4 regions of the uncultured Alteromonas sp. genome follow, and region 2 is predicted to be linked to each of the others. Evidence: predicted binding sites of a transcription regulator. Region 2 holds the regulator's gene; each other region holds the start of a gene.
What was found. The regulator FNR, encoded in region 2, switches genes on or off when oxygen is low (the NO sensors DNR and NnrR bind a similar motif). The targets are predictions, from matches to a motif close to TTGATCTAGATCAA.
Positions count from the first base shown of each region.

Region 1: the regulator FNR is predicted to act here: its motif matches at 6,105-6,118, upstream of AAC006_RS09060 (cytochrome ubiquinol oxidase subunit I).
Region 3: the regulator FNR is predicted to act here: its motif matches at 5,673-5,686, upstream of hemN (oxygen-independent coproporphyrinogen III oxidase).
Region 4: the regulator FNR is predicted to act here: its motif matches at 6,562-6,575, upstream of ccoG (cytochrome c oxidase accessory protein CcoG).

Region 1 is NZ_CAXBMP010000009.1:12,605-20,838, reverse strand. It holds gene AAC006_RS09080 (ATP-binding cassette domain-containing protein) at 1-1,297, opposite strand, end outside; gene AAC006_RS09075 (ATP-binding cassette domain-containing protein) at 1,294-2,934, opposite strand; gene cydX (cytochrome bd-I oxidase subunit CydX) at 3,063-3,176, opposite strand; gene cydB (cytochrome d ubiquinol oxidase subunit II) at 3,187-4,323, opposite strand; gene AAC006_RS09060 (cytochrome ubiquinol oxidase subunit I) at 4,320-5,900, opposite strand; gene AAC006_RS09055 (DUF3365 domain-containing protein) at 6,350-6,988, opposite strand; gene AAC006_RS09050 (sigma-54-dependent Fis family transcriptional regulator) at 7,165-8,234, shown strand, end outside.
Region 2 is NZ_CAXBMP010000012.1:101,573-109,806, reverse strand. It holds gene AAC006_RS11345 (stress protein) at 1-744, shown strand, start outside; gene AAC006_RS11340 (glucosaminidase domain-containing protein) at 737-1,528, shown strand; gene AAC006_RS11335 (DUF2987 domain-containing protein) at 1,525-2,160, shown strand; gene AAC006_RS11330 (patatin-like phospholipase family protein) at 2,152-3,165, opposite strand; gene ttcA (tRNA 2-thiocytidine(32) synthetase TtcA) at 3,166-4,107, opposite strand; gene uspE (universal stress protein UspE) at 4,288-5,211, opposite strand; gene fnr (fumarate/nitrate reduction transcriptional regulator Fnr) at 5,309-6,049, opposite strand; gene AAC006_RS11310 (sulfite exporter TauE/SafE family protein) at 6,100-6,759, opposite strand; gene ccoS (cbb3-type cytochrome oxidase assembly protein CcoS) at 6,746-6,961, opposite strand; gene AAC006_RS11300 (heavy metal translocating P-type ATPase) at 6,963-8,234, opposite strand, start outside.
Region 3 is NZ_CAXBMP010000001.1:13,873-22,106, forward strand. It holds gene moaC (cyclic pyranopterin monophosphate synthase MoaC) at 1-282, shown strand, start outside; gene AAC006_RS00100 (MoaD/ThiS family protein) at 304-576, shown strand; gene AAC006_RS00105 (molybdenum cofactor biosynthesis protein MoaE) at 579-1,052, shown strand; gene modA (molybdate ABC transporter substrate-binding protein) at 1,055-2,230, shown strand; gene modB (molybdate ABC transporter permease subunit) at 2,231-2,923, shown strand; gene AAC006_RS00120 (ATP-binding cassette domain-containing protein) at 2,902-4,071, shown strand; gene hemN (oxygen-independent coproporphyrinogen III oxidase) at 4,189-5,556, opposite strand; gene AAC006_RS00130 (SGNH/GDSL hydrolase family protein) at 5,886-6,608, shown strand; gene AAC006_RS00135 (DsbA family oxidoreductase) at 6,696-7,334, shown strand; gene AAC006_RS00140 (XdhC/CoxI family protein) at 7,331-8,234, shown strand, end outside.
Region 4 is NZ_CAXBMP010000003.1:56,781-65,014, forward strand. It holds gene AAC006_RS03380 (alginate export family protein) at 1-110, shown strand, start outside; gene AAC006_RS03385 (HD domain-containing protein) at 299-901, opposite strand; gene AAC006_RS03390 (thiol:disulfide interchange protein DsbA/DsbL) at 1,022-1,654, opposite strand; gene AAC006_RS03395 (TonB-dependent receptor) at 1,852-3,780, opposite strand; cobalamin riboswitch at 3,832-4,048, opposite strand; gene AAC006_RS03400 (serine/threonine protein kinase) at 4,093-5,064, opposite strand; gene ccoG (cytochrome c oxidase accessory protein CcoG) at 5,061-6,494, opposite strand; gene AAC006_RS03410 (hypothetical protein) at 6,816-7,181, shown strand; gene AAC006_RS03415 (DUF3016 domain-containing protein) at 7,467-8,000, shown strand; gene gmtY (gamma-mobile-trio recombinase GmtY) at 8,204-8,234, shown strand, end outside.

The DNA.
Region 1 (8,234 bases), on a different contig from region 2:
GCATAGCATCTTCGCTTATTCCAGACGCTGCCGGATCTAAATTGAGTTTAATAGTACCGGCCAAAATGATGGGTTGCTGTTCAACATAAATCCATTTTTCTAGCATGCCTTGCGGGGTGGCAACATTGTCTATAGAGCGTCGACCTTCAAAAGGAAGGAGCCCGCATATTGCTTGTAGTACGCTCGACTTACCGCACCCCGAATAGCCTTTAATCACATTCAGCCCTAATGCCTCAAACTGCATATTGACCGCTGGTAGGTTTCTTTCTTTAGCGATAAAACCCGTTAAAGAAAGTGACATGCTGGGTTTATGGGCATTTAGTAAGGGCAAAGGCTGGGTGTGCATTGCGTGTAGCTCTGCCTTGCTATGTCGCCACTTAGCAAGCTTCACGACACTGCTGAAAGTGGCGCTCGCCCAGTCCGGCGCAGCCAACAGCACCATTGGCGTAATGAGTGCTAGCGGAACAAAATAGGCTGCCGTATTGGCAGTCAAAACAACCAGCGCCACTAAAGTGAACACGCCACCTTGGAACAGCCACATAGCTTTAGACACTAGCGCCTGCTCTTTTAGTTGTGCATCTTGTACGCGCTGAGTAGAGGGTGCATTAAACAAGCCCTTTACCGTTTTTGACTTAAGGTGCCATAAACTACTTGCTTGAAAAAACGTCGCGCTTTGTTGCCGAAATTCAAGCTCTGCCTCAGCCGAACTAGCCACAGCTTTCAGTCCGTAAACCGCAGTAACAACGCTAATTACCAACCACACTATGGCTAGGGCTATGAAAAAACCATAACCTGGCACATTAATGAAATACCCCGTGAGCAACAAGCCTGTCATTAGCAGCATAACTGAGGCTAATGGAGAAACCCACGCAATAAAAGCTGAGGCAAGTTGCTCAGTGTGGTTCGCGAGCGCTTCAACTGTCCATGCTTTGCTTTCAAGGCGTTTTGCCGCTAATTGCTCAAACACAGCTAACCGTGCTTTGGCAATTCGGGTTAATAAATCCTTGTGTCCTAGCCACATGGTGGTGTAACCAGAAGCGATACGAAGTAGTGCGAGCCCACGAATCACCACCGCAGGGATCACGTAGTTAAACCCTAAAGGAGCTATTGCGCTAATGGCAATAAACCAAGATGAAATGATAAGAATACTCAAACCCGCTATACCATGAAGCAAGGCTAAGCCCAGCGCGCCATACGCAGCCATTGATGTCTGCCCGGTGAGTGACGAAGACGCTTTTGATGTAGCTATACCTTGCGCAGATACAGCAGGCTTTATAGATTTGGGGGTAGATTTCATTTCACGGTTACTTCGCCATCTGCAATACGCCAATGGGTGTCAAACCAATGCGCAGGCAATAATTTATGCGACGCCCAAATAACGGTTTTGTCTTGTGTGACGCGAGCAATAAGTTGTGAAAGACGGTGGTGCTGCTCATCGGGGATATGCGCAGTGGGCTCATCTAACAACCAAATATCAGGGTTTCTTAACAGTCCGCGAGCTAACGCAAGCCGCTGCGCTTCGCCACCAGAGAGGCTGGGATACTCGGTCATCAAGGTATCTAGGCCATTAGGCAGCGACGAAAGCCAATCCGCTAACTCAACTGAATTTAGCACCTCGCACAACGCACTATCGCTATAGTGGGCATCCAGTAAAAGGTTGTCTCTCACACTGCCAGGTAAAACAACTGGGGTTTGACTCACCCATACATAGCTTCCGTCAAAGCTTTGGGAAGCTTTACGCTGACCCGCTAGGGCCTCAAGCAATACCGTTTTACCGCTACCAGAAACGCCGTTTAGGCGAATATGCTCTCCTAAAGCAACCTTCAGGTGTTCGGCTTTAAGCAAGTTAGACACTCGAAAATCTTGCGCATCAAACCCCACAAACGGTTTGTTCTTCATTTCGCCTTTAGTCACTTCTCTTTCCTGGGCAGGCGCATTGTCGTTCAACGTAGTAAATAAGGGAAATAAACACTCGCTGGCCGCTTCAGCTTCAGCTTTTTGGTGATAAACCTGCCCGAGCTTTTTCATTTCGCTCAAAATCAGTGGCACAGAAAGCAACACCCAAAGCCCTTGCTGTAAGGAAATTTCAGGCCCCAAGTTAAGCTCGCCGAGCAGTGAAAAACCAATAAATACCGCAACTAAGGCTACCGATAAAGTGGCAAAAAAATCCAATACTGACGATGATAAAAATGCGACGCCTACCACCCGCATGGTGCGCTTGTTAAGTTGTTCACTGGCGTTATTAAGTAACCGCATTTGCGTGTTGTGTGCACGATAACTCGCCATTAAAGGCAGTGCATTGAGTCTATCGGTAAATAACCCGCCAAGCCGCTCAAGTGCCACAAAATGCTTGCGATGTAAGCTCGCGGCACCTTTCCCGACAATGACCATAAACAAAGGAACAATCGGCAGGGCTACAGCTAACCCCATACCTATGACAGGGTTTACGTAAAAAATAACCACTAGCGCCATCAATGGGACAAGCACAGCAACATATTGCTGTACGCGGTAATCGAAAGCCCAGTTGGCGATAGCGCGAATATGCTTCACCCAAAGTGTTTGCCAGTAAAAAAGGGAATGTTGACGAATGAGGGCGTGCTGTTGCTCGGCGAAGATAAGTTGTAAGTTTTGCTCCATAGCCTGCATTAACTGGCTTTTGTATGACAACGTTAGCGTGTTCACTAACCCTTGAACTATCCAACAAATAAACAGCGCAACGCATAAACCTTTAATATGAAACAGGCTTGCTCTATGAGTATCGACCACCCATTCGTGCATGGCATGAGCGAAAAAATAGAAAGCGACAATCAGTGAAAAAAGAGACAGACACTTGACTAAAGTAATTATTAAAACCCGTCTGCGCACGCCAAGCTTGTGCGTATTATCGAGTTGATTAAACTTAGCTTGAAATGTCTGCCTGTCTAACTTTATCATTGACTTTATCGCACTGCCTATCTTTTAAAATAGCGGGTTAAAATAACTGATTAAGTAAAGACAACGAGCCTTGAAAACACAAGGTCGTTGCCTTTTACGTTTTATATTACGCTATGAATATTAATCAGTTATTCGGCGTCTTCTGGACGGTCCATGTCTTCGGTAGACTCAAGCCACATGGCATTTAAAATACCGAATGAACATGCTAGCAGTACGCCGAGGATCCAAGTGAAATACCACATATGCTACTCCTTAATAAATAGTGTGAGATTGATCTAAGTCGCTATTTTTGACTCGGCCACGCATTACATAATAGCCATAGGCGGTATAGCACAAGATGATAGGCACAAAGATACAAGCCACAATGAACATGATATTTAGAGTTAAATGACTAGAGGTGGCATCCCATACCGTAAGACTAGCTTCTGGCATAGTGATACTGGGCATTAAGAACGGGAACATTGAGAAGCCCGCAGTTAAAATAACGCCAGTAATCAGTAGTGCACTTGAAACAAATGCCATCCCTGCATTCCCTTTGCGAGAAAACATGGCACATGCAAGCCCTGCTACCACACCTAATACAGGTGCAAGCATCATCCATGGATATCGTGAGTAGTTCGTCATCCATGCACCCGCTTCAATAGCGACTTCTTTTTTCATTGGATTTGAGGTGGCTAAGGTATCTACGGTAGAGGTAATGACAAAACCATCTAACCCAAAGGCTACCCACGCACCGGCAATCAAAAACAAGGCTACTGCCACTAGGCTTAATATAAACGACGTTACACGTGCTCTAGATTCAATGAAACCATCCGTTTTCATTTGTAACCAGGTAGCGCCGTGATTCAGTAAGATAGCCACTGACAATAATCCAGATACAAGCGCAAATGGAGTAAGCAAACCAAAGAAAGAGCCGGTGTACGTTGATTTAAGTGTGTTGTCGAATTCAAACGGCACACCTAATAACAAGTTACCAAAGGCCACGCCAAAAATAAGCGCAGGAATGAAACCACCAGCAAACAATGCCCAATCCCATGCTTTTCGCCACTGAGCATTTGGCAGTTTACTGCGATAATCAAATCCAATTGGACGCATCCAAAGCGCAATTAGCGTTAGCGCTAGGGCTAAGTAAAACCCTGAGAAAGCAGTAGCATAAATCATCGGCCAGGCTGCAAAAATGGCACCACCTGCCGTAATAAACCACACTTGATTTCCATCCCAATGCGGCCCAATGGTATTAATCATTACGCGACGTTCTTTGTCTGTTTTACCAATAATGGTCAGCAGTGAACCTACACCTAAATCGAACCCATCTGTTACTGCGAAACCAATCAATAGCACACCAATAAGGCACCACCAGGCTACGCGAAGAAATTCATAATCAATCATGCGTTTGCTCCTTTTGCATCAAAGTCGATTAGGTCGTCATCTTCATCACTATGATTATCTTCAGGCGGTACTGGCCCTTTTTTGGCGAACTTCTTCATCAAGTAAAAAGCAACAATGAACATTACAGTGTAAAACGCTGAGTAGGCGACTAACGTAGTAACAATGTCAGAAATAGACAAATTAGACGTTGATGCATGCACTGGCAGAATCTCTGCAATGGACCAAGGCTGGCGACCAAACTCAGCCACAAACCAACCGGCTTCACACGCAACCCAAGGCAGCGGCAAGCTATACAATGATGCTTTCAACAACCAGCGAGGCTGCGTAATTTTATGTTGAGTGCTGTAATAGAAGGCAGCCAAGAATACGGCTAGCATAATAAAGCCTGATACCACCATTAATCGGAAACTCCAAAATAAGGGGGCGACTTTAGGAATACTGTAATCTACTGCTTTTTTTAAGGCCGCTTCAGAAGGCTGTGTGACATCATCCGTAAATGGCTCTAATAACATGGCATAGCCCATATTATCTTTATGTGCGTCAAACAGGGCTTGTTCGTCTGCAGAAGCCGTTCCATCTCGAACACTATCGAGCAAACCGTACGCTTTAATACCATCAAGAATACGTAAGCGGTTTTCTGCTTTAATATCTTTTAAGCCTTTCACTTCCTCGGTAAGTGAACGAGTAGCAATAATGCCCATCGCCCAAGGAATTTGAAGTGCGTATTCGGTTTCCTCTTTTTCATCATTAGGAATACCAAATACGGTAAAAGGCGCAGGTGCTGGGTGGGTCTCATATTCCGCTTCAACCGCAGCCAATTTCACTTTTTGCACTTCACCTAATTCGTAACCACTTTCGTCACCAAGCACAATCACTGACAAGGTAGCCGCTAGGCCGAAGCTAGCCGCAATAGCGAAAGAACGACGGGCAAATGCGATATGCTTGTGGTTAAGTAGGTAATAACTAGAAATAGCCAATACAAACATGGCACCTGTTACGTAGCCCGCTGAGACGGTATGCACAAACTTTACTTGCGCGACAGGATTGAAGATAACCTCGGCAAAACTTGTCATTTCCATGCGCATGGCTTCAAAGTTAAATTCTGCGCCTACAGGGTATTGCATCCAACCATTGGCAATGAGTATCCATAGAGCTGAGAAGTTAGAACCAATAGCCACCAACCAAGTGGTCATTAAGTGTCTTCCCTTCGACATTTTATCCCAGCCGAAGAAGAACAATCCAACGAAAGTCGATTCTAGGAAGAACGCCATCAGACCTTCAATAGCCAGCGGTGCCCCAAAAATATCCCCTACATAGTGAGAATAGTAGGACCAATTCATACCGAACTGAAACTCCATAGTGAGGCCGGTAGCCACACCAATGGCGAAGTTAATACCAAACAACTTGCCCCAAAACTGAGTCATTTGTTTGTAAATTTCTTTGCCTGTCATCACATAAACGGATTCCATAATGGCAAGCATGAAACTCAACCCTAAGGTTAAGGGCACAAATATAAAGTGGAACATCGCAGTTAGCGCAAATTGCCACCGCGATAGCTCGACTAACGTATCGCTCATGGGTTTTCTCCCTAGTTAAAAAACAGTACGGCAAGCCGCTAAAATTCTTTTAAATCAATAACCTTAAAAATAAGGCCGCACCGTAAGACTTGTACTTCTGACGGAGGTTTAGCAAGCTTTGCGCCAGCTATGGCACGATTGCCCATCACCACCTGTATTCCCTACCATGCGGCGCAATTATTCCACTAAGTCGAACCAGCCGCGTTGATCCATCTCAAACAAGATGAGAGGAAATTGCGCCAAAAATGACAATTCCCGCCATTTTTGACAAATAAAAATTAAATGAAGTAATAGGTCAAAAAATCTGAAAGTGGAGGGTTTGCAAAAAGCACTGGAAAGGAATTAGGTGAATAGAAATAAGTAAAGAGAGTAAGAAGAAATAAGCGAGAGGCGATAGAGATGCAACTGAGCCAGTAAAGGCCCGTTGCATCTTCTAAATAAAGAAATGGCTATTCGGGTGAATAGGTAAGCGTGAAAGCCCCTCTTAAACTGCCCGGCGCTAAACCCGTGGCGGTATCTTCAGGGTATTTCTCTTTAATAATATCTAACACTGCTGGGGCCACGTTATTGCCATGACAGGCTGTACATACTTGCCCCGTAACAATCGCTGACATATAGCGCAATTCACCTGTTTCTTCATTCCACTGTGATGCCTCTAGCGGCATAGGCAATTGCTTAGATAAGGCATCTGCAAACTCGTGCAATTGGGTTTCTTCCCATGCATCTGGTTGGTTGTCTTGGTTACGCACTTGCAGCGCGGTGCGCCCTACCGTCCAACCATCCTTCTTGAGCGCTTCTGCAATAGGCCCAGCAGCCACATAGCACTCTTCTACCCCTGCTTCCAAACCACCTTTTGAAATAGCTTGCTGAAGCCTCGACTTTAACGCGCCCCCTAGTGCTTTGGCATTGCTACGTGCTTGATTTAGCTTATCTTCGGGGCCTGCCAGGGTGGTTTCAGTTGCGTGTTGTGTAGCTATGCTGTCTTGCGGCTGCGGCATTTCAGCCGCTAGCGCGGTTGATAGTACGATTAATAGTGAAGCAGATAAAAAGAACCCACTTATCACAACAGCCGTTAATCTCGTTTTCATATTCTTTTCCTCAATGGGGAGCATTACCTACCAAGATACGTACAAGGCTCGTGCCAATGTGATACCTTAAACCTAGATTAATTACCTTATGGGTGTAGGTTGTATCTATACCGCATGCGCACCCACCCCGTATCGCTAGGTGAAGCTGTTACATGAATATCTCGATTGTTCAGGCAATGATAGATGCCATCGATAAACCCGCTATTTTCATTAATCATCAGTATGTAATAGAGGCGGTTAACCAGCCTTATCGCAATACCTACCCTGTGGATATTATTCCGGGTAAAAGTCAGTGTTTTAAGGTGTCACACGGTAATACTAAGCCTTGTGATCAATGCGGTGAAAGCTGCCCTATTCAGCAATGCAAAGACACCGGCCGGACTGCAAGTGTGGTTCACATTCACACCACAAAAAGCGGTCAAAGCTATTGTGATATTCTCATGCGGCCGGTTCACGACGCTAATGGCGACCTGCTTGGTTACTTAGAAATATTAGATAAACTCGCGTTTGCATCAAATTACCCTACCAAGGGTAAAATGATAGGTGAGTCTGCCGCCTTTAAAGCCATGCTGAATAAAATTAATCGGGCCGCAAAATCCGATATAGCCGTGTTGCTTCAAGGCGAAACGGGCACAGGTAAAGAGCTGGTTTCTCATGCCCTGCACACCAGTAGCCACCGCGCTGAAAAACCTTTTGTGGTAATAGAGTGTACGGGGTTAGCTGATACGCTTTTTGAATCGGAGTTATTCGGCTACGAGAAAGGCGCTTTTACTGGCGCGCAATCAAACAAAAAAGGATTAGTTGATGCCGCCCAAGGCGGAACGCTATTTTTTGATGAAATTGGCGATGTGCCTCTTACCATGCAGGTGAAGTTACTACGGTTGTTTGAAACTCAAACCTACCGCCCAGTTGGAAGCGTGCAAGTAAAAAAAGCCGATTTCCGTTTAGTATGCGCTAGCCATAAAGACTTAAAATCCTTAGTGGAAAAAGGTGAATTCAGACAAGATCTTTACTACCGTATTGCAGGTTTCCCCATACACCTTCCGCCACTTCGTGAGCGTCAAAGCGACATTGAATTGCTGTGCAGCCACATGTTGCACGAACTGCCTTCGAAAAAGCGTTTACACAAATCCACTATTGAAATGCTAACCAACTATACCTACCCAGGTAACATTCGAGAGCTTAAAAATATTGTGGAACAAGCGTACTTGTTGGCAGATGAAAATGTAATTTACCCAACCGATTT
Region 2 (8,234 bases):
CCTTTTAAAGATAACCAGCCAACAAGCAAGCTAGAAAGAACACTTTCAAAGCAATATGATTTCGATATTAAATCGTTGTTTTCTCGCGCTAATGGTTTGGCTAAAGCAAATTTTTTAAGCTTATTCCAAGCTTCATTAGTCCTATTTCTTACGTTTGTCGTACTCGGTTTTGTTGCTCAGAAGTTCATTACTTTCAATGAAGACGGCACCTTCATTTTTGAACACCAATCGTTAATTGAAATTGTGGCTATTTTCATTGTTGCACCACTAATTGGCGGGTTGTATATGATGGGGGTGAGCCATGCCAGAGGTCAAAAAACCACGGTTTTCTCTATTTTCAGCTACGTCTCTTTGATATTCGCATTAGCCCTTACTCAATTGGTGAATGGCATAGTGGTACAAATTGGCTTGGTATTGTTAGTGGTACCTGGTGTGTATTTTTGGATGGCGACCTCTTTTTCACTCATGCTGGTTGCTGATAAATCGTTAACGCCGCTTCGTGCCATTATTTTATCTTGCCGGGTTTTCAATGCTTATTGGGCACAGTTAGCCGGTGTGTTTGCCATTTTTATTATATTGTTTATTTCCGTTCCGTTTACATTAGGCTTGTCCCTTGTGTGGGTTCTACCCCTGTATTTTAGTATGCTAGGGTTGTTGTATGAAGAGATGATTGGTGAAGAGGGTGAATATACACCCAGCCAAACTGTTCAAAGTAAAACGAATGAGTCGAGCTTCGATGCATAAACGGGAAACGCTAAAAATTGTTTTAATTACTATTGCTGTATTGGCAGTAATAGTCATTAACGCGCTTATATTAACTAAGCGCGAGCCCGATATTTTAGATATTCCAGAAACACCTGAAGCCACAAAACCTGTTCCCGACTTTTCTGCGTATACCGACGTTAAAGAAAAGAAAAGTGCCTTTTTCGATTACTTACGCCCCGAAGTTGAAAAACAGAATGCGTATTTACTTACCCTTAGACACTACATACAAACGTTGTATCGTAAGGCTTTGAACGAAGAGCCGCTAACCGACGATGACATTAGCCGTCTTGAGTGGTTGCAAACTGAGTACCGCGTAAAGGCGGAACAACCGCTCACATCTCGTCTGCTTGCGTTACTTCACAAAATTGATATTTTGCCTGCTGAACTCGTGCTCGTGCAAGCGGCAAACGAGTCGGCATGGGGCACCAGTCGTTTTGCTAGAAAAGGTTATAACTTCTTTGGTATTTGGTGCTTTGTGAAAGGATGTGGTTTTGTTCCCGGTAAACGAAATGCCGGCGCAACGCACGAAGTCGCGAAGTTCCCAAGCCTATCTCGGGCGACTTATACTTATATGCGTAACCTGAATAGACACGATGCCTATACCGATTTGCGAGAAATCAGAGAGCGGTTAAGAGCAAATCAAATCCCCATTACTGGCGTAGCCTTGGCAGAGGGATTAATGAATTACTCTGAGCGCGGCGCGGCCTATGTAGACGAATTACAAACCATGATCCGGTTTAACCAGGAGTTCTTAACCGAATGAAACGTATAGCATGCGCGCTTATAGGCGCATTACTCACCTCAAGTGTTGCCGCTGAAACGGTGAATGTGGAATACAGCCGTTTTTATAGTCACGTAAAAAAACTGGATAATGAAGACACTCAAGCTTTGCAATTCGCTTTTGGTTTTCTGCGTGTTGGTGAAGGGCGGTTATGTGAAATTAATAACGCTGAGATAGTCACTGACAAACAAACTATGCCATTAGAGGTTAGTGATGAGTACCGATTCACTGTACCAACGGAAAAAGCGCTAAAATTGGCAAATGCCTATATCAGTATCGATTTAACTGAAGCGGCTAATGTATGTGATATGTCTGTGCAGCTAGAAACAAAAAGTGAATACTTAACCGCCAGTTATACAAAAGAAGAGCTGAATTTTATCTATGGCCAATATGAAGCGTTCTTCAATGAAATGGGTAGCTTTTTATCGTTCTTAATGCCAACGGTGAAAGGGTTGATGTTGCAATTTGATGATAAAAATCTGGATTATATTACCCCAGAAGGCCTGCATATTAATAACGGCATACTTCACTTAGAACAAAGTGAAATTAACGAAAATAAAGGGCTCACACTACCGAAAGCCCCACTTCGTGTTACCGCTATGGCATCAAGCTAATAGCTGATACTTAATTTGCTCAGCAATACGGGTGATGGTTTCTTCACCCTTTTCACATAGCTCTTGTGCGCGGTGAAATTCCATAATACCCACGTCGGTTAGTTGGGGCTCTATCAGAATATCCGGCGGATCGCCCGCTAAACGAGAACGTGTCACCCTTGCTTGAAGTATTTCTAACGAACTACTCATTACACTTAAAATCCCTGGAGGGTTACCTTTAGGGACTTTATTTGGTGGCGGCGAAATTGTTTCTTCTATGGCCTCAATAGCGTCGCTAGCAACGCCTTCGTTTTGCTCGCTATGTTTACTATCGGTTTCACTTTCAGTTTCCGTTTCTGCTTTTTCTTTACCATCAGGTGAGAACCACTGCTTAAGCACGTTTTGGCTTTTAGTGAAAAAGTCTTCGGTTTTTCTTTGGTTTTCTTCGTGATCGAGTCGTAATTTTTCAAGCCTAAGGGGCCTGAAGTCAGCATTAAGGTTCACGGCAATAACAAAGTCTGCACCAAGCTGACGACACAGGTTAACAGGCACTGGATTAACCACCGCGCCATCTACTAACCAACGATCGCCATGGGCGACTGGGGCAAATAGGGCAGGAATAGCACACGAAGCTTGAATGGTATTGCCAATCTCGCCGGAACTAAACACTACCTCACGACCTGTGTACAAATCGGTAGCCACGGAGGCGAACGGTTTTTCCATTGCTTCGTAGGTTGGGGCACAAAATTCGCTGGCAAGTTTATCAAACACTTTTCGCCCGCTAGCAATACCGCCCCTACGTAAACCAACGCCCATCAAAGCAAGTACCTGCCAATCTGACAAAGAACAAGACCACTCTTTAAGGCCTTCTAACTTACCACTAGCGTAAGCGGCACCAACATAGGCACCAATAGAGCAACCTGCCACCACGTCAATTTTAATACCCAGCTTTTCTAATGCTTGAATAATACCAATGTGGGTCCAACCTCTTGCGGCACCCGCACCTAATGCTAGACCAATTTTCATTTAGTTTGATTCCATCAAATTGATAACGTGAACCGTGTCGTCAGTAGGCTCATTGGGCGACGCAAAGCTGGGGGGATCGAAACCAATATCACCATCTTCAACCGGCCCGTTCTGTGTAGAGATGCCTTTAAAGTCGTGCAAATTCTTGTCGACCAAATGTGACGGCGCTACATTTTGAAGCGCACTAAACATTGACTCAATACGCCCAGGGAAACGGCGATCCCAATCTTGTAGCATGGCCTTTACGTTCTGACGCTGCAAATTTTCTTGAGACCCGCACAAGTTGCAAGGAATAATAGGAAATTCTACGGCATCAGAATAACGCTGAATGTCTTTTTCAGTACAATAAGCAAGGGGCCTTATGACAATGTGCTCACCATTATCGCTAACCAGCTTTGGTGGCATTGATTTAAGCTTACCGCCATGGAACATGTTTAAAAAGAAGGTTTCTAGCATGTCGTCACGGTGATGGCCGAGGGCAATTTTAGTGGCGCCTAGCTTTTTAGCCGTGCTGTATAAAATACCGCGACGTAATCGTGAACAAAGCGAACACGTGGTTTTACCTTCAGGTACTTTGTCCATAACAATAGAATAAGTGTCTTCTTCTACAATTTTGTATTCGACACCTACACTCTCGAGGTATTCAGGAAGTACGTGCTCTGGAAATCCAGGCTGCTTTTGATCAAGGTTAACCGCTATAATGTCAAAATGAATTGGCGCAATGCGTTTTAAAAACATAAGAATATCAAGCATAGCGTAACTGTCTTTACCACCAGACAAGCACACCATCACTTTATCGTTATGTTCAATCATGCCGAAATCAGCAATCGCTTTGCCTACATTTCGACGAAGTCGCTTTTGTAGCTTATTAAAGCTGTATTTTTGTTTATTTTGAGACGCGGTTAACGGAGCGTCCGCACGGTTTGTGCCTGCACTGTTCATATCAATAGCTTGGTTACTGCGAAAAAAACCATTATACAGTAATCAAGTAAAATTGAATGTGCGAGGTGAAGATTTTTTAAATCTTGTTGGCCCTCTCTTCTAACAAAAACCAATAGCGTTTAAAGCTATAGCGCAAAGATAGCAAACAGTGCCGACAGGCTGTTTATGAACCTGTCTGAATTACCGTGAAAGGGGCGAAATAAAGCCGTCTGGTTTTATTGCCAGTACATCACACACAAGTTCATCAATAACATGTTCTGCGGTGTTACCTATGAGAGCCGCAGAAATACCTATTCTGCCAACCGTACCTATGATAACAAGTTCAGCGTCTATATCTTTGGCTATCTTTGGAATGACTTTTTCAGGAAGGCCTTCCTTCACATAACAGCGCTTACTATCGATAGCATACTTCTCGCTGTGTGTGTTCATCTCAAGTTCGTGATGATGCTTTACCGCGTTGTTGTATGTGTCTGGGTCAAACTCAGGAACTTCAATAGCAATATTTAGCGGCGTAGCTGGGTAGCTGTTTACCAAATTTACGTTACCGCTGAGCAGCGCGGCATAATCGTTAGCAATCACCGTGATTTTGTCGTTAAGTAAGGCATGCTCGTCGTCTTCACTGCCTACATTTACCGCGGCAATAATTTCACCATTTTCAGGCCATTCATGATCTTTAACCAATAATACGGGGGAGGGACATTTTCTAAGTAGATGCCAGTCTGTAGGAGTAAAAATAACAGAAGCTAAATCGTCATGGCGCTTAGTTGCTTTTACCACTAAATCTATACTGTTGTCGATGACATAATGCACCACAGCTTCAAAGGCACGGTTGTTCCATTCCACAACTATATCTGTTTTAGAAAAACCTAAGTCGTCTAAAGTTTTTTTCAACCATCCAGCATGTTCTTTAGTGACCGCATCACGCATGGCTTCACGATCATCAGGGCTAAGCATGGTTGTCATATCGTAAGATAAGTCGTAAACCACCAGCATGGCGGTGACAGAGGCACCTGTCTTTTTGGCAAGTTCATATGCACGGCTAAGCGCAGGTTGGGTTTCTCTATCGGCTTCAATAACCGCTAAAATACGCTCATACTTAATCATAACCCCTCCAAACATAGTCAGAATTTTGGTTGCTACAATTTAAGTGTAATACCTATTTGCTATTACGTAACTTGTTTTAGATCAAAAGCTTTGAAGATTAGCTATTACAGGCGATATTAGGTGCAACCACAGACGTTAAACGTTGTGACATCTCATCAAAATCTAAAATAGTGATGAGTTTACCGTCCACTTGGATAATATTTTCTTTTTGAAAACGGCTTAACAGGCGGCTAATGGTCTCAATAGTTAGACCAAGATAGTTCCCAATTTCATTTCGAGTCATGGTTAGGTGAAATTCTTTATTTGAAAATCCACGTTCTTCGAAACGTTGAGAAAGCTGAGAGAGGAAATACAATAGACGTTCTTCCGCTGAGCGTTTATTAAGCAACATCATGAGATCATGATCTTGTTTAATTTCCGCACTCATAAAACTCATTATTTGATGTCTTAACTTAGGAAATTGAACCGACATTTCATCAAGCGTTTCATACGGTAATTCGCACACCATGGCGGTTTCTAATGCCTGAGCATAACTTTGGTGCTTATTTTCCCGTAAGGCATCGAAGCCGATAATATCGCCAGGGAAGTGAAAACCTGTAATCTGCTCTTCACCATCTGAATTGGTGACGAAAGACTTAAAAGAGCCCGTGCGTACTGCGTAAAGAGAGTTGAATTTATCTCCCGACTTTACCAGCAAATCACTCTTGTGAAGGGGTTTCTTTCGCTCAATAATATCATCTAAAGATTCAATCTCAGTCTTGTTTAGCGCAACGGGCAAACACAAGTGGCTGAAACTGCAATTTTGACAATGAATTGAGAATTGGCTTCCTTTGCTCATAGGTTCAAACTATAAATAGGGTCGACTTAATATTAATCTTACTCTTTTGTTTATGAAATTGCTGCATAAATTAAAAAGAGAGCGTAAATAGCCACTATTACGGAAAAGCATTGTCTTACCACGGGGTGCCTAAAACCAGCTATTAGGTACTGGCTACCTGCGCTTGCAGCTAACAAAGTGGGCAGAGTACCTAACCCAAAAAATAACATGATGGCAGCGCCGTCAACGGCCGACCCCGATGCTAATGACCACGTTAACGTGGAATAGACCAACCCGCAGGGTAGCCAGCCCCATATAAAACCATAGGGTAGTGCATAAACCGGGCTTTTGAATGGAAGAAATCGTTTAGATATTGGCTGAATAGCTTTAAATAAGCCGCGTCCCATAGCTTCAATATAATTCAAGCCTTGCCACCACTTTCCCAAATAACACGCTAATAGCAGCAGCATAACGCCACTAATCAAAGATAAAACGGGTTTAGCAATAGGCACAAACTCGGTGGCCATTTGGCCGACAGCGCCTGTAATAGCGCCGGCTAATGTGTAGCTGAGGATACGGCCAAAATTATAGGCAAGGGTGTAGGGTAATGCCGGTTCATTACTTGGCGTTACTGTGCGTAGTGCGGCAACAATACCACCGCACATACCCACACAATGCACGCCGCCAGCAATTCCAATGAAAAAAGCAGAGAATATATTAATCTCTGTCATCTGTTTCTTTGCGTTGTTGTAACTGCTTTCGCTGCTCGGCTAGCTTCTTTTCATCACCTGATAAATCATCATCAAACAAAATGCTGTAGCCCTGTCTATCAAGATCTTCAAACTGATTGGTTTTTACCGCCCAGAAAAAGATAACCAGTGCCAGCGCAACAATAATAATAGCGATGGGAATTAAGACGTAAATGATACTCATATTATTTACTTAATAACCTCGTTGAATTGGTGACCACAATAATACTACTCAGTGACATGCCAACCACGGCCATCCAGGGAGAGAGTAACCCCGACACTGCAAAGGGTAGAATGATAATATTGTAACCTACTGACCATGCAATATTTTGCTGAATTTTACGTTTTGCCTGTTTCGCCACAGAAAATAAGGTTGGCACCGATAGCAAGCTGTCTCCTAGCAAAATAACATCGGCGGCTGTTTTGGCCACATCTGTGGCGTTTCCTACCGCAACCGCCACATCTGCGCTAGCAAGAACAGGGGCATCGTTTATACCGTCGCCCATCATCATGACTTTGCGACCTTGCTTTTGCAAAGTATGCACCTGTGAATATTTTTGCTCCGGTGATAAGCCACCCTTTGCTAAGTTGATTGGTAAACTAGCAGTAAGTGCATCAACGTTTTTCTGTGTGTCGCCACTTAGCACCACTAATTGATGTTCATTCAGTGCGGTGAGTGTCGCTAAGGCATCTTGCCGCAAGCTATCATTTACGCAGAACGCGGCCATTAATACACCGTCGGCACACAAAAACACATTTGCCGGTATATCTACCTTTGAGGTGGTTGATAAATTACAAAATACGGCTGAACCCATAGTAAAAACGACGTTGTCTATCTCACCACTAATGCCGCCACCTGGTGTAACGGTAAATCCGTTCATGGTATTAGGCAGGGTTCTATGTTTTGACTTAACATTATCGTTGTCGAAGGCACGGGCAATAGGGTGCTCAGAACGAGACTCTAACAATGTAGTTAGCGCCATTACCTGCACTGGATCTACCCCTTTAGCAAACCAGCGCTGTTGCAATGAGAACTTACCTTCGGTCAGTGTGCCGGTTTTATCAAGGGCAATGGTATCAATATCGTTAAGTTGCTCTAAGGCGTCAGCGCGCTTTAACAAAATGCCCTGACGATTCAGCTTCGCCATAGCGCAGGTTAACGCTGAAGGTGTGGCTAAGCCTAGCGCACAAGGGCAGGTTGCCACTAATACAGAGATGGTGATCCAAAAAGCATCTTCACTGCCCACAAACGACCAATAACTGTACGTTAAAGCCGATATCAGCAATACCGAGAACACAAAGTAACGGGAAAAGTTATCGGCAATCTGCGCAGCTTTTGGCTTGCTTGCCATGGCGCTAGCTTGTAAACGCACGATTTGATTGACCAAGGCATGCTTTAAGCTTTGGGTCACTTTAACCGTTAGTGTGCCATCTTGGTTTACTGTACCGCCGTAAAC
Region 3 (8,234 bases), on a different contig from region 2:
TCGAAAGTAGATGTAAACTTTGCCATCGAGCCCGAAAATAACCGCATAAAAACCACCTGTTTTTGTAAACTAAGTGGCAAAACAGGGGTAGAGATGGAAGCCCTTACCGGTGTGAACGTGGCCCTGCTTACCTTGTTTGATATGTGTAAGGCTATCGACCCTGGTATGCGCTTAGAAGGCATTCAGGTACTCGATAAAAAAGGGGGTAAAACGGGTCATTGGCAAAGCATCGATGAGCCGGCTAGCAGCCACACCAACGACAATAAAACATTAGGTGAGTAATTTACCTTCATAGGACTCAACATGAATGTAACCGTGAAAACCTTTGCGCAATTACGTGAAATTACCCAAGAAGGTAGCTTTACATTAACGCTGCCTGAAAGTGCCATCACCATGGGTGACGTTATTACCTTGCTAAAAAGCCGTAGTGACAAATGGTCGCAAGCCCTTGGTGCCTCTGCTGGTAGCGAGAATGGCAGTGTATTAATGGCGCGAAACCAGCAACTGTGCGATATACAAACTCATGTGCAACCAGGTGACGAACTTGCCTTTTTCCCACCAGTAACAGGGGGGTAATCATGTTCGCATTAATTGGCGACGCCGATTTCGATCAACAGTGGTTATACAATCGCTTACGCCAAGAAGCTAGCCAAAAAGCCAAAGGCAATGTAGGCGCTATTGTTACTTTTACCGGCTTGGTACGAGACAACAATGCCGATGGTAATATTTTAGGTATTGAGCTTGAACATTACCCTGGCATGACAGAGCAAGCCCTAACCAACTTAGTGCAAGAAGCCATCACTCGATTTTCGCTCACCTCGGCAGGCGCGGTTCATCGTGTTGGCCGATTATATAACGACGAGCAAATAGTCTGGGTTGGCACTGCCGCACCCCATCGCGCTGCGGCATTTGAAGGCGCTAACTTTTTAATGGATATGCTTAAGCAATCTGTCCCCTTGTGGAAAAAAGAGTTCACCCGAGATAATTCTCGTTGGGTTGAGGTAAAAGCCTCAGACGACAAGGCCGCTTTGGCCTGGTTGAGAGAAAAATAGCAATGGCGGTTGGCGCAAAGATACCGGCGTGTTTAAAAATGATACTCACGTATTTAAGAATTTCCCCCGCGTTTTTAAGCATGCAAGTTGGTAACCCTAAAGGCCGCGCGGGTGCGTTTCTATCCGTTGTTTTTTTTACTCTGTGTCTTGTCTGTAATGCGGCAGTATCAGACACTACTCTCTCTTCATATGAACAGACCTACGCTTATAAAAATGCCATTGCTGATAATAATGCTATTTCCAAAAACAACCATCAGCATGATGAACACCATGAAGTAGTCGCTTCTAAGGAAGATGTCGCCACTTATGACACGGCAGTGCCCATATTGTCTTCGCCATTACAAATTGCTGTAGCCGCAAATTTTGCTAAACCTTTACGCACCATCGCCAATGATTATTTCAAGAAAACCGGGCAAGAAGTCAGTGTTACCGTTTCTTCCAGTGGAACCCTATTTGCGCAGCTTACTCATGGTGCTCAATTTGATGTATTCCTCTCTGCCGATACAGCCAGGCCCAATGCGTTGATAAAGGCAGGGCGTGTTAGCGCTGAAGATGTGCATGTTTACGCTAAAGGTAGGTTGGCCTTTCTGTCTTCTCATACTACCGCTTCAACACCACACTTTACTGCTGGGGCATTGGCTGGGAAAAAGCTGGCTATCGCTAACCCTAAACTTGCTCCTTATGGCAACGCAGCAAAGCAGTATCTTGTTAATACCAATCAGTGGAATGCTGTTTCCCCCCATATTGTGATGGGTAAAAACGTACTTCAAACCTATCAGTTTTTTACTACAGGTAACGCCGATTATGCCTTGGTGGCATACTCCCTCGCCCTAGCTGACAAGCGAATTAATTGGACTGATAAGCGAATAAATGAGGCTGATGAGCAAAATATTTCTGGGCGCAATGCTTATGTCGAAAGCGGGGTCGAAGGCGATGGGGCAATACTCATTCCCGACACCCTACATCAACCAATATTACAAAGCCTTGCAGTTACCGCCGCAGCCGACAGAAAAGCCGCAGCATCTGCATTTGCTCGTTACTTATTGTCATTAGACGTACAGGGAAATTTGCCCAATTGGGGCTATCAACCCGCTGATGATTCATTATCGGTTAGCGTAACTTCCAGTATTAATGAGAACAAGCGAGTAGATAACAGAGTCACTAGGGGTATACCATAAATGCTAGAACATAGCGCCTTTGCTGCGGTAGGGTTAACCCTAAAACTGGCCTTTTTAACCAGCGTGCTGTTAATGGTATTGGTTACTCCTCTGGCGTGGAAGTTGGCAAATTGGCAACATAAATTAAAACCCGTATTCATGTCGGTACTTGCATTACCTTTAGTGCTTCCACCCACCGTGCTCGGCTTTTACCTGTTGGTGGCTTTTTCGCCCCAAAGCCCAGTTGGGGAAGGGTGGCAATGGCTCACAGGCCATCAGCTAGCGTTTAGTTTTGAAGGCTTAGTGATAGGCTCTTTTATTTACTCATTACCCTTTGCGCTGCAGCCCTTGTATAGCGGCTTTACTCAACTCGATAAACGGTATGTTGAAGTGGCGCATTCATTAGGCTTTGGAAAAATAGAGGCGTTTTTCAGCATCATACTTCCTTTGTGCAAAGCGCCGTTGATAGTGGCATTCGGTCTTAGCTTTGCGCATACCATTGGTGAATTTGGTGTGGTGTTAATGATTGGGGGGAATATTCCAGGCGAAACCCAAGTGCTCTCAATTGCATTGTATGAACACGTTGAAGCCTTAGAATATGGCCAAGCACATGCACTTTCGTTGGGGCTACTATTGTTTTCATTTTTACTGCTTACGCTGCTGTATCGCTTTAATGGAAAAGGAGGACAAGGTTGGAGTTCAATGTCTCGTTAGTAAACCGCATTAGTGCGAAAGCCGCATTACCATCTTCCATGCAGGTAGTGGGTATTACTGGGCCATCAGGCGCAGGCAAAAGCAGTTTGCTTCGTGCGCTAGCTGGGTTCGAACAAGAAGCATCAGTAAGTGTTAATTGGTTTGCTGAAGACGCTAAACCTATTGCTAGCGCAACAGTTAACGCGCATTCAGTTACCAAGGCAATAAACGTAAATAGCGCGCCCATCCGCGTGCGGGTAGGTTTGGTATTTCAGCAGCCTATGCTATTTCCTCATGTAAATGTAAAAGGCAATTTAGCACTGGCCGAACGTCATGCTGGCTCAAAGGCGTTAAAAGTTGAGCATGCTATTGCTGGTTGTGAGTGCGAACATTTACTGCATAAATCAATAGACAGCCTTTCAGGTGGTGAAGCGCAGCGGGTGGCATTAGCGCGTGCATTGGTTAATGGGCCAGATGTGCTGATGCTTGATGAGTCGTTAAGCGCATTAGATGCGGCTTTACGCAGCAAAATCCTACGATTTCTAGTCAAAACCTGTGGGCGCCTAAATATAAAATTGATCATGGTGTCTCACGATGTTCAAGACTTGGCTCTATTCTGTGATGGGCTGATATCTGTTGTTGATGGCGAGGTAGAGGCGACGGGTTCAGTAGCTTACGTTATGGCGAAAATCGCTAGCCAAGGAAGCGTAGAAAACCCCTGTGCCATTTTAGAAGGTGAGATAATTAAGAACTCGGATGATTTTCCTCACCCGTTTACGCGTTTGAATGTAAGCGGCAATATATTGTACGCCAAAGCTACCGTGCAATGTGATAGTAAACTGAATACAAATAATAAAGACGAGCAAGGGTTGAGCACTGACCAGCATCAGCAGCGAGGAAAAATAGCCGTTTTTGCCAGCGAGGTGAGTATCGATACCAATACAAAAGTGAATGTGCCCTCTAGCAGTATCTTAAACGCGTTACCGTGCGAAGTAGTGGAAATTTACCACCCTGAAATACCGCAATCTGAAAACCAGCAACTACAAACCGCAATCGTGATGCTAACTCATGGTAATCAAGTGTTGTATGCCAGAGTAAGCACCTTGTCGATTGAAAGGTTGAAACTTGAACCTGGTTTATCCGTGGTGGCTAGGTTCAAACTTCAGTAGGTTTGCAAAGCGTTTTAAAGTGCAGCGTTTACTATTCCTAGGTACTAACTTCCTAGATCTAAGTTCTCTAGATCTAAGTTTTCTAGGTCTAAATTCCCAGCCTTATATTCCCATTGTCTAAATTGCCGCTGAATAGCGAGAGATATGATGATCTTTATTTAGGTAAGCATCGAACCTTGCACATATTGCTCTTATATAAATGCGAGACTTATCGGGCACATTAATATATCGGTCACTAAGCTCAATAATACCGTCGGTCACTAAGGATTTAAGGCTCGTTAATTCAATACAGAAATAGCCATTGAATTTTATGCCATATTTATCTTCAATGTCTTTTTTGTCTAAATACAAATTGCACATTAAAGACATAATCACGTCTCGGCGGATGCGATCGTCTAGGCTTAACGCAATGCCGTTAGCGGTTAGCGGAATGTCGTTGTCCAACCGGTTGTAATAGTCTTTGAGTTGCTTAGGATTCTGGCCATATGCATTGCCAATTGTACTAATGGCAGATACGCCCAAACCAAGTAAATCACTGTTTTTATGCGTGGTGTAGCCTTGAAAATTTCGGTGTAATACATGGTTATGCTTAGCCATGGCTAGGGTATCGCTGGGCTTCGCAAAGTGATCTAAACCAATCATTTCAAAGCCTGTTTTAGAAAAACTTTCTACTGCCATTTGGTGCATTGCCGCTTTTTCATCCGGGGTGGGTAGAGTATCTAGCGGTATTTTGCGTTGGGCGGCAAATCTGTCGGGTAAGTGGGCATAACTAAAAAGAGAGATTCTGTCCGGTGACATGGCTTTTACTGCTACTACCGTGGTGCGAAACTTCTCCATAGTTTGTTTGGGCAAACCATAAATTATGTCTAGATTAACCGAGGTATACCCTATGTTTTTTGCATCAAACACTAAACTGGCAATGTGCGCCGTACTTTGAACCCGATTGATAGACTGCTGAACATCTACATTTATATCTTGTACACCAAAGCTAACGCGGGTGTAACCTAACTCATTTAAATCTTCTAGGTATTCACAGGTCACATTTCTAGGATCTAACTCAATCGAAAACTCTGCTTCGCTTGAAATAAGAAAGTGTTTCTTAATCAAATACATTAAATAAGTATGTTGTATTGCTGAAAGAAAACTGGGAGATCCTCCACCTAAATGAAGCGCGACTACTTTTTTATCTTTATAAAGCGATTTTTTCGCTACCATCTCTTTTTCAATATAGCTAAGGTAATGGTCGGCTTTTTCGTTGTGGCGAGTTACTATTTTATTGCAGCCACAGTAATAGCAAAGCTGTTCGCAGAAAGGGATGTGAATATATAAGCTTATGGTATCGGCGCCGCAGTTTTCAGACGCGCTCTCTAATAACCCGTCGTTCACCGACTCGAATTTAAGCGCAGTAGGGTAAGAAGTGTAACGTGGCGCCTGTTGTGCATATTTTGTAATTGTACTTGTGGCGCGATCAATTGGCGAATTCATAGTTATTTTCTGCTTAGTTTGCTAGTAAAGTAGCGAAAGACACTTATACAGAGGGTCTTTCTTTCGTGGTAAACCCATTTCATCATTGATAATAATGCAAACTAGTAAGGTGTTTATTGATCTCGTTCAAGGTTTTGCTCTTAAACATACTCATTATAGTCACTTTTCCAATTTTACTAGTACAAGGCCTGCTAGTAAGGAAAAAAACGCTCAAATTACCGGAACCTACCGGTAAAAGAGTGGGTTGTTGCCAGTGCGCTAGCAATGTCCCCAACAAGGTGCATCTTAAAGGCGATGCACATAGCGGCGTTCCGGTAAGCTGTCAGAAAATGAAGGCTCCCTTGGCGTTGCTTATTGCAGGAGATTCCGCTGCCGCTGGCGTGGGAGTATCTACTCAAGAACAAGCACTGTCTGGCTGGTTAATTAACAGTTTGTCGGAAAACTTTTGCGTTAATTGGGAGTTAAAGGCCAAGACAGGGGTTAACAGTACGGATTTGTTATCCATGTTGCAGCGGGCTAAACCCAACCTTGATCCTACGTATTATGCTAATTCAACGTCCCTATCAACAATCACTTCTACCCATAGTTTCGACACGCCTCTTCAATGCAGATCGTTCGACGTGGCGGTTATTTCAATAGGGGTAAATGATGTAACAGGTTTTACGTCCTGGCGCCGGTGGCGTAGTAATGTCACGCAAATAATCGAAATACTAAAAGCGCGATACCAGTGCAGGTTGGTGGTATTTACCGCACTGCCTCCTATGCACGAATTTCCCGCGCTACCCCAACCGTTACGTTGGGTGTTAGGGCAAAGAGCGAAGTACCTCAATACCGCCTTGCTTAAGCTGGTGAACAAATATCATGGGGTTAACGTACTCACACTAACCTTAAACCCAATAGGTAATGATCAATCAGACAACACGCTCAAATACATGGCTGAAGATGGCTTTCATCCGCAAGTTGCAGGCTATCAATTGTGGTCTAACGCTGTTGTGAAGTTAGTGAACGAAGAACTTGATGAATTGGTCGGTAAAAATAGCAATGTTGGTTGAAGCTGAAAGGTTCACCCCTACAATACATTATTCATTTAGTAGGTGTTTAAAAACCAACAATATTTATGGCTTCGCGCTGGAGGTGCAATGAAAAAAGTAACGATAGATATGGTGTCAGACGTAGTTTGCCCTTGGTGCATTATTGGTTACGAACGTCTACAAAAAGCCATCGCGCAATTAGACGATATAGAAGTAACTATTCAATTTCACCCGTTTGAACTTAACCCGAACATGCCGCAAGAAGGGCAAGATGTTCGTGAACATATAATGGAAAAATACGGGCTTACACCAGCACAAAGTGATCAAAACCGAAAACAACTTATTGATGCAGGTGCATCGGTTGGTTTTAAGTTTGATTACTTCGACGGCATGCGTATGGCGAATACCTTCAATGCACACCAAGTACTGCACTATGCAGGGGAAAACGGTAAGCAAGAAGCGCTAAAATTACGCTTATTTGCCGCCTATTTCAGTGAAAGAAGAAACGTGAATGATATAGACGTGTTAGTCAACGAAGCGGTGTCTGTGGGGCTAAACGAGCAAGAGGTAAGTGAACTTCTTGCCAATCAAACTTATGCAGATGTGGTTCGAGAGCACGAGAACTTATGGTTGCAACGTGGTATTCAAAGCGTACCTACTTTTGTGATTGGTAATAGCGGTGTTGCAGGTGCACAAGACCCAGATACGTTAGCGCAATTTATTGTTCAGGCATCTACTGAGCAATGAGTAATCAGCTAATACACCTTTTAGCCCAGTGGCATCCGCTAAAGGATGCCCACCAGTGGGTGCTGGGGCTTATATATAAGACGGAAGGCTCTTGTTACAGGAAAGCCGGGGCTGTCATGTTGTTCAGCAATGCTGGGCATCAACTAGGTGTGTTAAGTGGTGGCTGCCTTGAATCAGACATTAACAAACAAGCCCAGCGGGTAATGCAAGATGGTAAGCATCGTACAGCAGTTTATGATGATAACGATGAAGAAGACATTGCCTTTAAACTAGGTGTAGGCTGCGGCGGGGTTGTACATTTAGCGCTGTTACCTATAACTAATGATAATCACTATTTACAGTTACATACTGTGTATTCATATTTGGTGAGCGGGCAACCTTGTTTATGGAAGCAAGAAGTTAATGGCGAACTTTCCTCCTCTGTTAGCGTTTGCGACAACCAGCAAGCGAGTAGCAGCGAACAGGCTGACAACACCACTCGTGTGAAGCCTGAAGCTAAAAAAACGGCCGCTTTACTTGATACCCAAAACGGTAAGTGCTTTCTAACAGTACCTTGTGAACCGCCTCCACACCTACTTATCGTTGGCGGTGGATACGATGCCACTTTTGTGGTGAAGATGGCAGTGCAGCAAGGGTGGTCGGTGAGCGTATGGGATCCTAGGCCAGCACAGGCAAGGGTAGAGCACTTCGGTGATGCTAACTTTATTGTCGAGTCGACAGAAGCCGAAGCACTGAATTTGCATGTGGCAGAACACAATATCGATGCAGCGGTGTTGATGTCTCATCACCGACAAATAGACAGTAATGCCTTAGCAATGTTATCTCGGTACCCGCTGAAGTACGTGGCCATGTTAGGACCTATTCACCGTAAAGATGAAATATTCGCGTTAGCTGGGATTA
Region 4 (8,234 bases), on a different contig from region 2:
CTAAAGTGATGGATAAGGTCACGCTTGCGGTGAAGTATGGTAGCTACTCGGCTGGTGATATCAAAGTAGACGCCAATAAGCTATGGGTGTGGGCAAGTACGCGTTTTTAATCATGCTTGAGGGTGTTTGATGCCGTTGTTTTAAAAAACGACATCAAATAAGCCCCACCAGCAGGGCCGACAAAACAGATTCACCAACAGGCCCATTAAAAAGACTTATAAAAAAAGGTGTTAGAGAACAGACTCTCTAGCACCTTTTTTGTCGTTTATGAGCGCGAAGGTCAGGGCGTTTAATCGCTTTAGCTTTTTGCTGGAAGCAGCCACTTATTCTGTACCGCGGTATCTAATTGACGCGTCACGTAATCCCATAATTTAGGTGCACAATGCTTCAAGTGTAAGTTACGTTTTTCTATCTTATCTCGGGTAACAGCATGTTTATTCCAACTACCACCTTGATTTTGCATGTTTTGAAACACAGGAAGCACTCGGTCCATCGCCTTGGCAAACTCGGCATCAGGGGTCTTTGCTTCTTCAAACTCTACCCATAGTGATAATAACTCATCGGCATAGGAACTCGGCAGTAAGCCAAAAATACGCTTTGCCGCATCAAGCTCTTTTTCTGCTTGCGCGTGGTGTTCAGAGACCTCGTTGAAGGCAAACAAATCGCCTGCATCAATTTCCACTACATCATGAATCAAAATCATACGAATAACCCGAGCGACATCAATAGGTTTCTCGGAATAATGTGCCAAGGTACTGGCCATAAGTGCAACATGCCAACTGTGCTCGGCAGAGTTTTCTTGGCGATCGCCATCACAAGGCAAGGTTATTTGGCGCTTAACACTTTTTAGTTTGTCTAATTCGCAAATAAAGGCACTGAAATCTTCCGGTAAAAACGACATGAATCGCTCCTGCTTTTTTACGTATTAAAAATGAAAATGGGCCTTAGCGATAACCGCTACGGCCCATTTAATTCTGCATTGAAATAGGCATGTTGCAGCCTATTTCAATAATTTTAAAAATTACTTTTGCTCAGATAACCAAACAATCAAATCAGCAATATCATCAAAGGTCATTTCAGCAGTAAACTTAGGCTGATATTTACCATTAATAACAAAGCTTGGTACGCCTGTAAGGTAGTCTCGGTTCTTATCGATAAGCTGCTGGTTCTTACGAATCATATTGTTTACACCAAAGCTGGTGGCTAACTTATCAAACTCAGCGCCATCAACACCGTTTACCACAAAGATGTTACGCAAATCTTTAAGGTTGGTAATGGTTGCGCGTTGCTTATGAATGTAGTTGAAGATAGCTGTGTTCATTGCATCTTCTTGTTTCATTGCACGGGCAATTAACATGGCATGGGTGGCGGCATCTTGAACGTCAGGGCCGGTAAAGCGCATAAAGTTAACATGCACTTTTTCAAACTTAGTGTTCTCGCCTTTCTTCTCTTTAATTTGTTTTACGATTGGCTCAAATTGGAAGCAATGTGGGCACCAGAACGAGAAGTATTCTGTGATAACTGGCTTTTTAGTCGCTTCTTCATCTAATACCGTGTAATGGGTACCTTCTTTCCATTTAGCTGTACCTTCTTGGGCACATGCGGTTAATGGCAAAAGCATTGCCATTACAAACAACACTGCAAACTTCTTCATGTAATTGAATCCTTTGATTTCAAATCTATCTATCAATGCTGAGGTTACCACAGGCTTTTATTGGGCACTAGTTTACGCGACAAGCGAGCGGAAAAATGCAACGAATGGATGATATCTGAGGGGGAAGTTTCGCTTCTTCGTAAAGAAGAAGCGAATAAAGTGTCACTATTTTAGTTTAAAAAGTGACGGAATAGGTGTTACTGGTGATTGTAGCTCACCGATAGCAATGCACGTCGTTCTTGTCCTGCATAGCCCACGATATCCTCGTAGTCAGTATCAAAAAGGTTATTCACTTTTAATGATAACGCCCACTTTTCAGAAACTTGGTAGCCAAGGTTAACTGACGCTAGGGTATAAGCTGACAACCCTAAGGTTTCTGCATTAGCAGGGTAGGGAGGGAAGTAAGTATCGTAATGGGTGCCCGTATAGGCCAGTTTTGCATAAAGGCTAAATTTCTCGGTACCTAAATCAGACAATACCGATAATGCGCCTTGATGACGTGCACGGCGAAGCTCTGTGCTGGCAATGCCAAAACTGGTTTGATCAGCGTCTAAATAGCTATAAGATGCCGACACTTTCGCTAAATCGCTAAGCCAAGTTACTTCAACGTCTACGCCGTCACGGCTACTTTCACCATCTACATTGGCAGCGGTGTACACGCCTTGGGTGGCGTCATAAACGAAGCCATTAATTTCGTCTTCAAGTTGGGCACTATAAGCACTCATCTGTGCGGTAACCGAATTCCAATCTGCTTTTACGCCCACTTCCCACTCTTCGCTCTCTTCGGGCGTTAAGTCAGGGTTACCAATAAAGCTATCTGGGAAATAGCCAAATCGTTCAGTAAAGGTTGGGGTTTTAATCGCCTTACCGTAGCTTGAAAATAGTGCATAGGTTTTTGATACTTGCCACGTTAGGCCCGCGCGATAACTAACGGCGTCATCAAATTCACTGTTGTTGTCGAACCTTGCGCTTAAGGTCGCAAAAACATTATCAACGAGGTCACCAGTGGCTTCACCAAATAAGCTGGTCGTATTGTCGTGCTGCTTTTGATTTGGATCGCCAAATACAACAGGGCCACGTTGTTCAAACAAACGTTGTAAGTATTCAGCACCACCCGCTACTTGCCAGTTATCAAAGTTGTAAAAACTTGTCCAATTTAGGGCTAAGCGCTCCCCCGTGGTGCCACCTGCATCGACACCTGATGTGGTGTTGTCATTGTCGTCTTTTCGGTAATCGAAAGACACAGTAGACGCATAGGCAGATGCATCTGGCGCGTAGCGCCAAGCTAGTTTAGTACTAAGTTGGCTACCATCAGTCACATTGTCGGCATCAGCAGGTAATCCGGTGGTGACATAGTCGGTACCATCGTAATCATTTTCGTATTGGGTGCTGCGAAATTTCGCACTTAATGTGTGTGCATCAGCCAATGCGTAATCAACGTTGATGCCTGCGGTCATGTTGTCATAACCGTCATCTTCATTACCCACGCGGGAAATGTTATCGCCATCTGTTTTTAGGTAATTGGCGTAGGTGCGCACAGCCACATCGCCATTTTGCGTGGCGGCATTAATGCTGCCTTGGTAAGTACCTTGTGTGCCTATTCCCGCACTTAAATTAATGCTAGGTTTTGCACTGGCTCCTTCACCTGCTTTGGTGGTGATACTTAATACGCCACCAATTGCGCCACTGCCCCATAAGGCACTTTGCGGGCCACGTAGTAGTTCTATACGTACCACGTTCGCCGAGGTTAAGTGGGCCAAGTCTATCAAGCTTCCTTGGCCAATATCGTTAGACACTACGCCATCAATAAGCACAAGCAAGTGATTACTTTCGCTGCCTCGAACACGAAGTTCGGTAAGGCCGCCTGGGCTACCTGATTGGGAAAGGCTTACGCCAGGTAAACCGCGAATTAAATCGGTAAGTTGTACAGCGCCTGAGGCTTGAATATCTTGCTCGGTTAATACGCTTACCGATGCAGGCAGCTTAGCTATTTGTACAGGCAAACGGGTGCCAGTAACGGTGAGTGTTTCTATGGTATCAGGAGTTTGCGCTAAAACAGGTGCTGACAGCAGTGTAGCCACGGCAGCGTAAACTGCAGTGCAGGTAAAGTGTGTTTGAAATTTCATTGTATTTCTCGCTATGTACTCCGCCCGAGTACAAGGGTGAATGTAAGCAGAATAACTGCCGTGAAGCTAGGCCGGTATCCGGGCTCACTCACCAATACTGTGTATGGTTTCTCTGCCTTCCCATGTCGCGACATAAATATCGATGACACAGTGGCGTATTAAGGAGAATGTGTGTGTTCACACTGAGTTTACCGTTGCGGGGGCAGCATCAGATTTCACTGATTTCCCGTTTAACCCATAGATGGGCACCTAAGCGCGAAGGAGTATAGCTTAAGTGCCTAATAAATAGCGAGTGTGTTCAGGTTTTGCCAGCTAATACCCGAGTTTTAGAGGCGGTTCCTGCATGGCTGAAAGCTGTTCCTTTAACGCAAGAATTTGACCTTCCCAGTATTTATCGTCGGCAAACCATGGAAAGGCGCGAGGGAAGGCTGGATCTTCCCAGCGGCGAGACAGCCATGCCATATAGTGCACCATTCGCATGGCGCGAAGGGGTTCTATTAACACAAGCTGATTAGTATTAAATGGCTGAAATTCTTCATAGGCTTCAATCAACGTATCAAGTTGCAATAGTTGTTGCTGTCTGTCGCCACTTAACATCATCCATAAATCTTGGATAGCAGGGCCCATCCGACAGTCATCTAAATCAACAAAGGTAGGGCCATCACGCCATAGAATATTTCCGGGGTGGCAGTCGCCGTGCAATCGAATGACGTCGGTGGCTTTATAAGCCGAAGAGGCTGCGGTTATCACGGGGTTCAAAATAGCAAAAAATGCTGTTTTAAGATGATTGGGCAACAAGGTACTATTTTCTAAAACCTGTCTAGGTTCATCTAAATAGCTTTGCGTATCGATATCAGGGCGTTGTTTAAAGGTTTTCGCTTGAGACACGCGGTGAATACGGCCAATAAAGCGGCCCATCCATTCCAGCTGGTCTAAATTATCGTTCTCAAACTGGCGCCCACCTACCGAAGGGAAAACGGTAAAGCGATAATCGCCATGGTGGTGAAGGGTTTTTCCGTTTAGCGCTAAAGGCGCAACAATCGGAATTTCGCTTTCAGCAAGTTCTTGGGCAAAGCTGTGTTCTTCCAAAATTTGCGCGTCTGTCCAACGGGCAGGCCGATAAAACTTAACCACATAACGTTTGTTGTCATCGGCTTGAAACTGGTAAACCCGGTTCTCATAACTATTGAGAGCAAGTAAGCCGCTTTGAAGAAAAATGCCCTGAGTCTCCAGGGCATCTAATATAGTGTCTGGATCTAATCCAGAAAACGAAAAGTCTTTCATCGATAAAGGAATTTGGTTGGCTCATTAACCGTAACGTTTTCACCTGAATCGGTGGTAGTGGTAACGGTGAATTGAATGTCTGTTACCACATCTTCCAGATTATACGGGTCAGTTGCAACCGAAATCGGTGTGCTATAAACCTCACCACCTTGCACTGTCACTTCTTTATTGCCAATAAAGGTGTATTCAGGCAGTCCTTGTACCGAAATGGTATAGGTATGAGTTTGCTGAGATTTGTTCAATACTTTAACGGTATAAACGTTCTCAATTAACCCTTCATTCGTTTCACGGTATAACGAGTTACGGTCGCGAATAATATCAATTTCAAGGGGTACTCGGGTCACAATGTCAGCAACCAATAACCCTGTCATGACAATAAGCACGATAAGGTAGCCAATCAGCTTAGGCCGTACGATATGTGTTTTACCCCCCGCAAGCTCTTCTTCCGACGTAAAGCTTATAAGCCCTTTGGGGTAACCCATTTTATCCATTACGCCGTTACAGGCATCTACGCACGCACCGCAGTTAATGCATTCATACTGCAAACCGTTTCGAATATCGATGCCGGTGGGGCAAACCTGCACACAGAGGTTACAGTCAATACAGTCGCCCAAGCCTTTTTCATGTACCTGTTCATGGCTTAGTTTACGAGGGCGAGGGCCTCGCTGTTCGCCTCGTTTGGCATCGTAAGAGACGGTAAAGGTGTCTTTGTCGAACATGGCCGATTGAAAACGGGCATAAGGGCAAATATGGGTACACATGATTTCTCGCATGTAACCCGCATTGGCATATGTGCACACTGCAAAAAAGATCACTGAAAACGCGGCCCAGAAACCTGTATTAAAGGTGAAAAAATCAATAAAGAGCGCGCCGATTGGGGTGAAATATCCCACAAAGGTGAGTGCGGTAAGTAAAGCAACCGCCACCCAAGCCGTATGTTTGAGGGTTTTGCGAATAAATTTATCCGCATCCATGTTTCGCGCGTCTAGCTTAATGCGTTTATTTCTAGGGCCTTCTATCTTCTCTTCAAACCAAGTGTAGATATATACCCAGGTAGTTTGAGGGCACATGAAGCCGCACCAGACCCTGCCTGCAAAGGTCGTCACGAAGAACAGCGCGAATGCGCCTACAATAAAAATGTAGGCAAGCAAGGTTAAATCTTGCGGCCATAACGTTAACCCAAAGATAGAAAAGCGCTGCTCTACAATATCGAGTAGCACTGCCTGCTGGCCATTAAATCTTATCCAAGGAATAGCGGCGAAGATGGCGAGAAAAAACAAACCGAAAAAACGTCTGAATGTTTCAAGAGGGCCTTTAACCGCACGAACATAAATACGACTACGCGAGTCGTATCGCTTCCCTTCAGTGGTTGATGCGGGTTTGTGCACCTTTACTGGAGTAACGTTTTTAACCGGAATTTGTTCGTTCATTTTTTCAAAACCTTAGCCAACTTCTTGTATTGCGCGGCGCATTATAACAGGTGAAAATTCAGCGTGTTTAACATAGATCAATGATAGAGCTAATGATCATCTTTATTTATCTTTCAGTCAATACTGAAAGTTCAGAAATTATATTTTATCAATCTATCTTTACTTAATGCTAGTTGACTACTATGACGATAATAGTTTTTAATACCGAATGAAAATTATACAAGTAATTATCCTTTTGATTTTTTTGACGAAAATGTTTGTTGAAAATAACTAACGATAGCTGCGTTGTTTGAATTAAGTATAGTAGTGGAATAATTTTAAATGCTTCGTTTCTTTGTAATCTGTGCCGAAATTGTATTATTGGTGATTGTGCTACGTTCGCCTTTTGTTCAATACTTTTTTTCAGATATACAAAGTACCGTCTCAGGTTGGTTTGTTTCTATTTCTGAGTTACCTGAACAAAGAGAGCTGGATGCGTTAAGAGATCAGGCGGCGGCGCAGCTTGCGCCTTTAAAAGAATTCGAAGCAAACTACCTTCGAAGAATTCTGGCAAGTCGTTCAACGGTCATGCGCTTTCATATCGCATATTGCGAAACCACCGATATAAACCCTAATTTTAGCCGCGGCAAGCGCCAGCAATTGTGCGCAATGATAGAGCAATCTAAGCTACTGGAGCCCGATAAATAGCTACTGGAGCCCGATAAATAATTACTGGAACCCGATAAATAATTGGCGTTAAAGGTATTGTTTCTTCCGTTGTGCCTTCTAATCCTTCCACTCTGTTACCGTGTATATAGATAAAGCCATTCACTTTACGTTCAGCTACCTGTGCTATTATTGAGCATATAGTTGTGATAAAAGTAGTAACATTGCTATAAGTTGAAGTCATGCTTCACTAAGCGCCGTTACCCGCTTACTCAGTTTTTTGTCGCTGACTAATACCGGGTTTTTAGAAACGAGGTAGGGGGTTACATGAAAATAGCTAAGTTAACGAGTGTATCTGCGCTCTTGCTCGCCAGTGTGGGTATGTCTGGTGTACTGCAAGCGGCACAGGTTGAAGTAACCTGGGAAGAACCAAAGTCTTACCGAGATGTTAAGCCTTCGAATGAATCTCGAACTCGCTTTAGAGAACGCACTTTTAAAGAGCTCGATGAGTTTTTTACTGAACTGGCAGAAAAGCTTCCTGACGATCAAAAACTGTCAATTACCGTCACTGACTTAGATTTAGCCGGTCAGGTGTGGCCAGCATCTTTTGTTGGTATGGGGCAGTCTGCTACGGATGTCAGGATCATTAAAGAAATAGATATTCCTAGAATGTCATTCTCATATGTACTTACAGGCGGTGACAGCACAGTGCTTAAAAGCGAAGAGGTTAAGATCAAAGATATGATGTTCATGAATACCGTTAATCGTAGGTTACCCAGCGATAATCTGGTTTACGAAAAGAACATGATTGAAGATTGGTTTAACGATACGTTTGCAGAAAGCCTTGTTGCTAATAAGTAGTTACGTTTAGCGACCAGCTGTTATTTGCTATACCAATATGAATAAAAAAACCGCCTAAACATTATATATAGTAATTTAAAGGGTGTATATTGTGTATTAAGGCAGAGAAACCTGCCTTTTTATTGCACAACTAACGCTATAGGTATATAGTCAATGGTGTGTACAAGGTGTATAAGTGTATAAGTGTATAAGGAAAGCATAGTTTGTCATCAGTAAAAGTTAGAGCAACGATTG